DNA from 3 places in the Halomonas sp. DP4Y7-1 genome. Region 1 is predicted to be linked to each of the others. Evidence: predicted binding sites of a transcription regulator. Region 1 holds the regulator's gene; each other region holds the start of a gene.

What was found. The regulator sigma-54, encoded in region 1, starts transcription at its own class of promoters, with help from an activator protein. The targets are predictions, from matches to a motif close to TGGCACNNNNNTTGCTNT.
Region 2: a site for sigma-54 is predicted at 1,211-1,228, ahead of KUV72_RS13730 (circularly permuted type 2 ATP-grasp protein). Genes of this name have one in related genera too.
Region 3: a site for sigma-54 is predicted at 1,397-1,414, ahead of KUV72_RS13025 (hydrogenase small subunit). Genes of this name have one in related genera too.

What each region holds. Positions count from the first base shown of each region.
Region 1 covers NZ_JAHVKS010000004.1:127,097-130,373, reverse strand. Annotated here, with positions in the region: gene lptA (lipopolysaccharide transport periplasmic protein LptA) at 1-307, shown strand, start outside; gene lptB (LPS export ABC transporter ATP-binding protein) at 307-1,032, shown strand; gene KUV72_RS09535 (RNA polymerase factor sigma-54) at 1,225-2,637, shown strand; gene hpf (ribosome hibernation-promoting factor, HPF/YfiA family) at 2,818-3,126, shown strand; gene ptsN (PTS IIA-like nitrogen regulatory protein PtsN) at 3,133-3,277, shown strand, end outside.
Region 2 covers NZ_JAHVKS010000007.1:29,651-32,927, forward strand. Annotated here, with positions in the region: gene KUV72_RS13725 (transglutaminase domain-containing protein) at 1-635, opposite strand, end outside; gene KUV72_RS13730 (circularly permuted type 2 ATP-grasp protein) at 1,360-2,817, shown strand; gene KUV72_RS13735 (alpha-E domain-containing protein) at 2,822-3,277, shown strand, end outside.
Region 3 covers NZ_JAHVKS010000006.1:170,617-173,893, forward strand. Annotated here, with positions in the region: gene KUV72_RS13020 (nickel-dependent hydrogenase large subunit) at 1-168, opposite strand, end outside; gene KUV72_RS13025 (hydrogenase small subunit) at 168-1,265, opposite strand; tRNA gene KUV72_RS13030 (tRNA-Met) at 1,626-1,702, shown strand; gene KUV72_RS13035 (M18 family aminopeptidase) at 1,941-3,272, opposite strand.

The DNA of each region.
Region 1 (3,277 bases):
GCGCAACGACCAGGGTCAGCTATCCCGCGCCACGGCGACTGGCTCCCGTGCCTATCTGGAGCAGCAGCCTTCGCCGGAAGAGCCGGTGGTCAAGGGCTGGGGCAAGAAGGTGGTCTACCATGTTGCCGAGCGCCGCATGGAACTCATCGACCAGGCGGAATTGCACAAGGCCAATGACACCTTCGACGGTGCCTACCTGGAGTACTTTCTGGATCGCCGCGTCGTCCAGGCTCGCTCCAGCGCACAGGGTGTCGACGGCCAGCAGCGCATTCGCATGACCCTCGAGCCGGAAAGCCAAGGAAACTGATGAAGACTCTCCACGCTCGCCATCTGGCCAAGAGCTACAAGAAGCGCCGCGTCGTCCAGGACATCAGCCTGTCCATCGAACAGGGCAGCATTGTGGGCCTGCTGGGCCCCAACGGCGCAGGCAAGACCACCTCCTTCTACATGATCGTCGGACTGGTCAGGGCGGATGCTGGCACCATCAGCATCGACGATGACGACCTGAGCCGCGCGGCCATGCACCAGCGGGCACTGGCGGGTATTGGCTACCTGCCCCAGGAAGCCTCCATCTTCCGCAAGCTGTCCGTAGCCGACAACATCATGGCGATCCTCGAGACCCGCAAGGACCTCGACCGGGACGGTCGCCAGGCGCGCCTTGAGCAACTGCTCGAAGACTTCCATGTCAGCCACATTCGCGACAACCCGGGCATGAGCCTGTCCGGCGGGGAAAGACGCCGGGTCGAGATCGCCCGAGCCCTGGCCACAGAACCCGCCTTCATTCTGCTCGACGAACCCTTTGCCGGGGTGGATCCGATCTCCGTCGGCGAGATCAAGTCGATCATTCGCCAGCTCAAGGCTCGTGACATCGGCGTCTTGATCACCGACCACAACGTGCGCGAGACGCTGGACATCTGTGACCGCGCCTACATTGTCGGCGACGGCCAGATCATCGCCGAAGGCAGTGCCGAGTCGATCCTTGCCAACCAGCGCGTCAAGGAAGTCTATCTCGGCGAAAACTTTCGCCTTTAGCCACCACGGGCGCTGCCGGGCCGCTATGTTGGCAGGGTCTTCATGGCGCCCGCTCGACCTTGCACTGACGCGCATGCGGGGCACTGCAAGCCCTGCGCGCCACCCCCTGCCCACAAGTTGGCAAGAAGCTTGCATGGTACCTGACCCGCCGTTAGGGTAAGGCTTTTCAGCTCCACGAACGGAAGTCACATCATGGCCCTCAAGGCGTCACTGCAGCTGAAGATCGGCACCCAGCTGACCATGACCCCTCAGCTGCAACAGGCTATTGGCCTGCTCCAGCTTTCCACGCTGGACCTGCGCCAGGAAGTCCAGCAGGCGCTCGAGGCCAACCCGATGCTCGAGCTGGAGGATGAATTCGGCGAGCTGCAGGTCAAGGACAGCAAGGACGACGACTGGGCCGACGAGATCCCCTCCGAGCTAACGGTCGACAGCGACTGGTCCGATACCTATCAAGACCTTGGCACCGCCCCGGCCGGCAGCGCCGAGGCGCCAGACTTCGAGCGCCAGGCCAGCGGGCAATCCCTGCATGGCCACCTTAGCTGGCAGCTGGCCCTGCTGGACCTCAATGATAATGACAGGCGCATCGCAGAGTGCCTGATTGACGCGGTCAACGGCGATGGCTACCTGGTGGGACACCTTGACGATATCGCCCAGGGCCTGGCCGATGACGACGCTGCTGCCCCGCCCCTGCAGGACGTGGCGTCGGTGCTGGCCAGGCTGCAGCAATTCGAACCTACCGGTGTATTTGCCCGAGATTTGCGCGAATGCCTGCAGCTGCAACTGGACAGCCTGCCCCGTGACACCCCCCTTCTGCCCCAGGCGGGAAGACTGGTACGCCAGTTTCTCGAGGCGCTGGCCAGCGGTGATCGTCGTCTGCTGAAGCGCCGCCTGAGCCTGACCGAAGAGCAGCTGGACGATGTCATCGAACTGATCCGTGGCCTCGACCCTAGGCCTGGCAGCCAGTACGGCGACAGCGACAACGACTATGTCATTCCCGATCTGGTGGTCCGCCACACCGAAGAAGGCTGGCGCGTCGAGCTGAACCCTGAGGCGATGCCACGCCTGCGCATTCAACCCGACTATGCGGCGTTGATCCGACGGGCCGACAAGAGCCAGGACAACCAGTTTCTGAAGGACCACCTGCAGGAGGCGCGCTGGCTGATCAAGAGCCTGGCAAGCCGCAACGACACCCTGTTGAGGGTCGGACGCGAAATCATGGAGCGGCAGCTCGACTTCCTCGAGCAGGGTGAAGCCGCCATGAAACCGCTGGTGTTGGCAGACATTGCGGCCAAGGTCGAGATGCACGAATCGACCATCTCCCGGGTGACGACCCAGAAATTCGTGCATACGCCACGGGGAGTGTTCGAGCTCAAGTATTTCTTTTCCAGCCAGGTTGGTCAGGATGGGGATGCCCATTCCAGCACTGCCATACGCGCCATGATCAAGTCGCTGATCCAGCAGGAGCCGCCTCGCAAACCGCTGTCTGACAGCAAATTGGTGGAGCTGCTCGCCGAAGACGGTGTCAACGTCGCCCGACGCACCGTCGCCAAGTATCGAGAAGCGATGAATATTCCCTCTTCAAGCGAGCGCAAGCGCCTGCGCTGAGCCCGGCCAGAAGGCTCGAGACAGGCGAAGAGCAGAGTGCGTAGCGCAGTTGCATGAAAAGCGCAAGCGCTTGAAATATCGCACGACATCTGCGTCTTAATGCGTAGAAGCAGGGGGGTTTGCAGGATCGGAAAAAGGGTTACAATCGAGCTACCACCCGCAAGAGCAAGGAGCCTTGTCATGCAAGTCAACATTACCGGCCACCACGTCGAATTGACCGATCCCCTGCGTGACTACGTACAAGAGAAGCTCGCCCGTGTGGAGCGCCACTACGACAACATCACCAATGTGCAGGTCACCCTCTCGGTGGAGAAGGAGCGCCAACAGGCTGCCTGTACGCTTCACGCTGCCGGTGCAGACCTGCATGCAGAAGCCCAGGACGGCGACATGTACGCCGCCATCGACGCCCTTGCCGACAAGCTGGACCGCCAGCTCGTCAAGCACAAGGAAAAATCCCAAGCCCGCGCCCAAGGCGCCGGAATTCGCTGACCTCTCATGACATTGGATGCCATTCTCCCCCCCGAGCGCACGCTATTTGACGTCCCGGGGGGCAGCAAGAAGAGGGTGCTGGAATTTTTCAGCACCTTCATTGCGCAGAACACACCAAGCCTGGATAGCCAGGAAGTCTTCAGTCGCCTGA
Region 2 (3,277 bases), on a different contig from region 1:
GGACTGGTCTCCAGGTAGCCGCTGACGTAACGAGCGGCCAGGCCGATAGAGCGCAAGGCGGCGATCGCAAGATGGGCAAAATCCTGGCAGACCCCGCGACGCTCTACCAATACCTGCGACGGCGTGGTTTCCAGGTTGCTGAACTGACTGTCGTAGTAGAACTCGTCATAGATACGGCGATTAAGGGCATCCACACACTCCACCAGGTCGCCGCCAGGGGGAAAGCAGGCCTCCACCCACGCCGCCAGCAGTGGACGACGCTCGATATAGGCCGAGTTTTCGAGAAATGGCTGAGCTTCCCAGTAGCTCGTGGTGCCAGGTGTTGCCAACAGGTCGCGGCAGGTTTCCCAGGACATGGCATTGGCAGGGGGCTGGGGCCGTGGGGAGGTGGTGATCCGCGCTTCCAGGGTTACTTCCAGCACCTGGTGCGGCGTGTCGATGGCAAACAGGTTGATACGGTTGCCAAAGGCATCGCAGCGTTGCTGGTGCAGCGGAGTCATGGGCGATGTGGACAGGCGCGCGAAGGCCACCTGTTGCCAGCCCAGCACGCGAGGGGACAGACAGGCTTCGTTCTCGCTGAGCGTCACGATCTCGCTATAGCGATAGCGGGTGGTATGGCGCAGGTAATAGTTCATCTTGCAGTGCCCGAGCGAGGGCCTGATACCCGCATGACGCAGCGCCGGCTGGCAGGCACGTCATGGTCAAGGATGGACCGTCCTGCGGTCCCGGCATACGAGGACATGATGAGTGCGATGTGGCTCCTGATGACGAAGGGATACAGCACCTGTGGCGCTGTGATCAAGATGTACCCCAGGCTGGGCATCGGCTCAAGTCCGCCGTATGCCCGTTGAGCTGCACTGTAACCTTATACCCTCTGGACCTCATCCCTCAGGACCCCTGGCAAATATCCGCAGGTGGGTCCATGAGCTTGGCTCGCTTTCCTGACCAAGCTCTCCAGACCAAACTCTCGTGGCCAAACCATCCACACCCCTTTGGCGGCGACAAAGCATCCACATCCTGTTGAGGTTGGGGAGGCCGGTTTCAGCCCGTCGTGACGCACTGTCCTGGTGCGCGCGTCGGCAGAACTGCCCCGAGGACGAGCCAGCAGCCTGCCAGGGGCGTGACGCATTCACCGCCATGTGCCCGTTGCGGTGCCGATTGTCCCGGCGGCTAACTTACCTGTGTCCGATACGGCAGATTTTCTGTGTTCTGGTACAGACCTTGCTATACAGCAGGTAGGGGACCCCGATATGTCGATGGGATGTACGCCAGTCTGGTGCATCACGATCCGGTGCAGGATGCCTCGGTGGACGAAGGCATAGCAGGGTAGACCGCTGTTGATAACAAGAGGGTGTGCCGATGAGCCATGTGGATTGGCAGCAGTACAACTGCGCTGGGTTCTACGATGAACTGGTGGCCATGCCCGGGATGCCGCGGGACGCGGCCAAGATGCTGTGCGACGTGCTGGAGGGATTTGCGCCGGATGAGCTGGCTGAGCGCAAGACGGCGGCAGAGATTGCCATCAGAACCATGGGCATCACCTTCACGGTGTATTCGGAAGGCAGCATGATCGATCGGGCCTGGCCCTTCGATATCGTACCCAGGATCATTCCCGCCGATGAATGGCGGCGTACCGAAGCCGGCCTGAAGCAGCGCGTCGAGGCGCTCAACCTGTTTATCGACGACCTCTACCACGACCAGAAGGTCATCAAGGATGGGGTCTTGCCCGCCGATGTGCTGGCGCAGTCGGTCAACTTTCGTCCCCAGTGTGTCGGTATCGACCCGCCCCACGGCGTCTGGGCACACATTTGTGGGTCCGACCTGGTGCGCGGTGGGGACGGCACGATCTACGTGCTGGAAGATAACCTGCGAATCCCCTCCGGCGTCTCGTACATGCTCGAGAACCGCAACGTGACCAAGCGCGTGCTGCCGGAGCTGTTTGCCTCGGGCAAGATCCTGCCCGTGGACGATTATGTGCCCCAGCTTTACGACATGCTGGCCGGCATGTCGCCTCGTCCCTGGGACGACCCGCAAGTGGTGGTGCTGACGCCGGGGATCTACAACTCGGCCTACTACGAGCATGCCTATCTGGCGCAGCAGATGGGGGTGCAGGTGGTCCAGGGCTCTGACCTTGTCGTCGATGATGACGATGTGGTCTACATGCGCACGGTACAGGGGCTGACCCGGGTGGACGTCATCTATCGGCGTATCGATGATGCCTTCCTCGACCCGGAGGCCTTCCGTGCCGACTCCGTATTGGGGGTGCCGGGACTGATGCGGGCCTGGCGCAGCGGCAAGGTGGCACTGGCCAATGCCCCCGGGGCCGGGGTGGCCGATGACAAGGTCGTCTATGCCTTCGTGCCGCAGCTGATCAAGTACTACCTGGACCAGGATGCCTTGCTGCCGAACGTACCGAGCTACCTCTGCATGCTTGAGGAGGATCGGCGCTACGTGCTGGAGCACCTGCATGAACTGGTGGTAAAGCCGGCCAACGAGTCAGGCGGCTACGGCATGCTGATGGGCCCTCAGGCCTCCCAGGCGGAACGCGACGCCTTCGCCAAGTTGATCCAGCAGGACCCGCGCAACTACATGGCCCAGCCCATGCTCAACCTGTCGACCACGCCGACCCTGTTCGACGGTCGGCCTGAGCCTCGCCACGTCGATCTTCGGCCCTTCATCCTGTCTGGCCAGGATGGTGCCTATGTCACCACCGGCGGCTTGACCCGTGTTGCGCTGGTAAAGGGGTCGCTGGTGGTCAACTCGTCCCAGGGCGGGGGCAGCAAGGACACCTGGATCGTCGAGACGGGGGAGGACTGAGACCATGCTGATGCTTTCAAGAGTCGCCGAGAACCTGTACTGGATGGCCCGCTATATCGAACGGGCCGAGGACACCGCGCGCCTGATCAACGTCTCCAGCCACCTGATGCTCGACATGCCCTATCGACAGCCGCTGGGATGGGCGGCGATGGTCGATATCACCGGAGGCGGGGAGCTTTTTGCCACCCTTTACGATGAGCCCAATGACCGCAACGTCATCCAGTTTCTGTGTGCTGACCGGCGCTACTCCGGGTCGATTCTGTCCGCCCTGGCTCAGGCCCGGGAAAACCTGAGGACTACCCGGGACGTGGTGCCCCGGGAAGTCTGGGAAGAGATCAACCAGCTCTACATGAATGCCAGCGCCCAGGCTGATGCCGGGTTGGGACCTGGCCGTCGCGAGGTCTTTCTCAAACTGGTGATTCGTGGCTGCCAGACGCTGATTGGCCTGATCGAAGGGACC
Region 3 (3,277 bases), on a different contig from region 1:
AAGCCCACGCCACATGGTGCCCGTGGAGACCGCATTGCGAATGATGTTGTTGTCATCCACATTGACCTCACAGCGCATGTGTCCCTCGATGCGCGTGACGGGATCCACCACGATGCGACGGCCGCTTCTATCCAGATCGAACCCGTTGGGTGTGCGCGTCTGTGTCATCAGACCTCCTCCTTGCTGACGGATGACTGGCGCTTGACCTGCGCCCGTTTCAATGCGGTGACCGCGGCATGAATGGCGACCGCGCTGCCCACACCGGTCGCCACGGCACCACCGATCTGGTCGGCATTGGCCTCGATACCGAATTGGTGAACGTCCTGCAGGCGGGCGTACCAGGACCCTTTATCCCAAAAACCATCCTCCGAGCAGCCGATACAGCCGTGACCCGCCTGGATGGGGAAACTCACGCCTTCATTCCAGCGCACGGTGGAACAGGCGTTGTAGGTGGTCGGACCCTTGCAGCCGACCTTGTAAAGGCAATAGCCGCGCCTCGCCCCCTCGTCATCGAAGGCCTCGACAAATTGGCCAGCATCGAAGTGCGGACGCCGATAGCATTTGTCATGGATTCGCTGGGAATAGAACATCTTCGGACGCCCGGTACGATCCAGCTCGGGCAGGCGATCGAAGGTCAGCATGTAGGTGATGACGCCGGTCATGACCTCTGCGATGGGGGGACAGCCCGGCACCTTGATGATCGGCTTGTCGGTGATGACCTTGTGCACTGGGGTGGCCCGGGTGGGGTTGGGCCTGGCGGCCTGAACACACCCGTGACTGGCGCAGGAGCCCCAAGAGATGACTGCCTTGGCATGGGCCGCCGCCTCCCGCAGCTGATCTACGAACGGCCGGCCTCCCACGATGCAGAACATGCCGTCTTCGTTGAGCGGTGGATTACCCTCCACCGCCAGGATGTAGTTGCCCTTGTAGCGTTCGATGGTGTCGGCAAGCGCCGCCTCAGCCTGATGCCCCGCTGCGGCCATCAAGGTGTCGTCGTAGTCCAGCGAGATCATGGACAGCACCACATCCTTCACCAATGGGTGAGCCGACCGGATAAAGGACTCTGAGCAACATGTGCATTCCAGGCCATGGACCCACACCACCGGTGTGCGGGGTTTGGTTTCCATGGCGTGGGCAATCTTGGCCGTATAGGCGGGCCCCAGGCCCAGCGCTGCTGCAGTCAGAGAGCAAAACTTGAGGAACGAGCGACGCGTGACTCCCTGTCGGCGCATCACGTCGTAAAAGGTCTCGATGGGTTCCATCATCAACGACTCCCCTGTCGTGGTCGTCAATCGATCTTCAATCGGCGTTTGGCGCCCTGCTGGCGATGGCGTATCCATCGCGCGGGATCAGGACGGCTTTATGGCTAGCGCCGACGCTCACGGTCCACAAGAGAAAAGCAATACATGTGCCAACGACGTTTTCGTTATATCTTTCAGACAGGTAGCAGTATTTTCACGTTGCCGGCGGTAACCCGGCGACCGGTCGCTGTGCGCCAGGTTTTCGGCCCAGCCGGCACATCAGCACAGGGCGGCAAGCAACTTGCCAGCGCCGCTAATCGGCCACACCGCCGCCTTCCAGCTTGACATTCCAGGTCAGCCAAGTAGAATGCAGCGCCATTGAAAGGCTACGTAGCTCAGTTGGTTAGAGCACATCACTCATAATGATGGGGTCCCCTGTTCGAGTCAGGGCGTAGCCACCAGATACAGAAAAAGCCCGTCGATCCCTGATCGACGGGCTTTTTTGTTGTGACGAGATAGGCCGAGGAACCCTGACCTTTCCCCCAAGCTTCAGGGGCCGGTAGGCCTGGAAACAAGGATGACGGCGCGACTGTCTAGGGCGTGCCGTCTCTCTGCATCCTGCGGGCGCTGATGCGGGATGTCTGATGCCAGCTGTCACATGCCCGACCAGCGACCCTAACTCGTTGGGTTCCTCGAGGGTCAGACCAGTGTTGGCTGGTTGAAAAACGCGGTCAGTACGCGAGTCAGATGCTCGACATCCTGGCTGCCTGCGGTCTCGCGAATCGAGTGCATGGCCCACTGCGGAACGCCAACATCCAGCGTAGGCACCCCAAGCTCAGTCGCGGTAATCGGCCCGATGGTGCTGCCGCAGCCCATGTCGGCCCGGGTGATAAAGGTCTGCACCGGCACGTCCGCCTGCTCGCACAGATCACGGAACATGGCGGCCGTGGCACTGTTGGTGGCATAGCGCTGATTGGCATTGGTCTTGATCACTGGCCCGCCATTGAGACTTGGACCGTGCTGCGCGTCATGCTTGTCCTTGAAGTTCGGATGCAGGGCGTGGGCATTGTCACAGGAGATCATGCGCGAAAACTGAATCAGGCGAATGTAGCCTTCTTCCGTCCCCTCACCGACCTGCCCATTCACGCGCTTCAGCACGTCCGCCAGGAACGGGCCCTGGGCACCGCAGGCGCTGGCACTACCGACTTCCTCGTGGTCATTGGCCACCAGCACCATGCCCTGGTCGCCATCGGCATCCAGCATGGCCTCAAGCCCCATGAAGCAGGACAGCAGGTTGTCCAGCCGGGCACTGGCGATCAGCTCCTGGCGCAGCCCTACCAGTGACGGCGGCTGCAGGTCGTAGAAGCCCAGTTCGAAGTCCAGCACCTTGGCATCGCCGAGTCCGTGCTGCTGCTCCAGCCATTCCTGCAGCAGGCTCTCCAGGGTCGCGTCCTCATCGGCCTGCATGACGACCGGGGCCATCTGGGTCTGGGCATTCATCGCACGCCCATCGTTGGCTTCACGATCCAGATGAATCGCCAGGCTGGGAATGATCGCAATCGCCTGCTCGACGTTGATCAGCACGCCCTTCACCTGGCCATTCGGCAGTCTGACGTGAATGCGGCCTGCCAGGCCCAGATCCCGGTCAAACCAGGGCGACAGCAGCGCGCCGCCATAGACCTGAACGCCCAGCTGCAACCACCCCGCCGAACGCTGGGCAGCATGGGTCTTGAGTCGTAGATTGGGGCTGTCGGTATGAGCACCGACCATCCGCAGCGATGACAGAGGTTGCGTGCTGGGCAGGTTCACCGCAATGATGGAGGAGTCATTGCGAGTCACATAGAAGCGGTCACCGGGAACCAATTCCCAGCTGTCGGTCTCCAACAGATGGCGGTAGCCCGCATCTTCGAGCCGCTGAGCCATGTTCGCAGTGGCATGCCAAGGGCTGGGTGAACGGCGAAGAAAGTCGAGCAACCGACTGAGCCTTTTGGCGCATTCGGTATCATCCTTTGGCAAGCACTCCTGTGACATGGGCG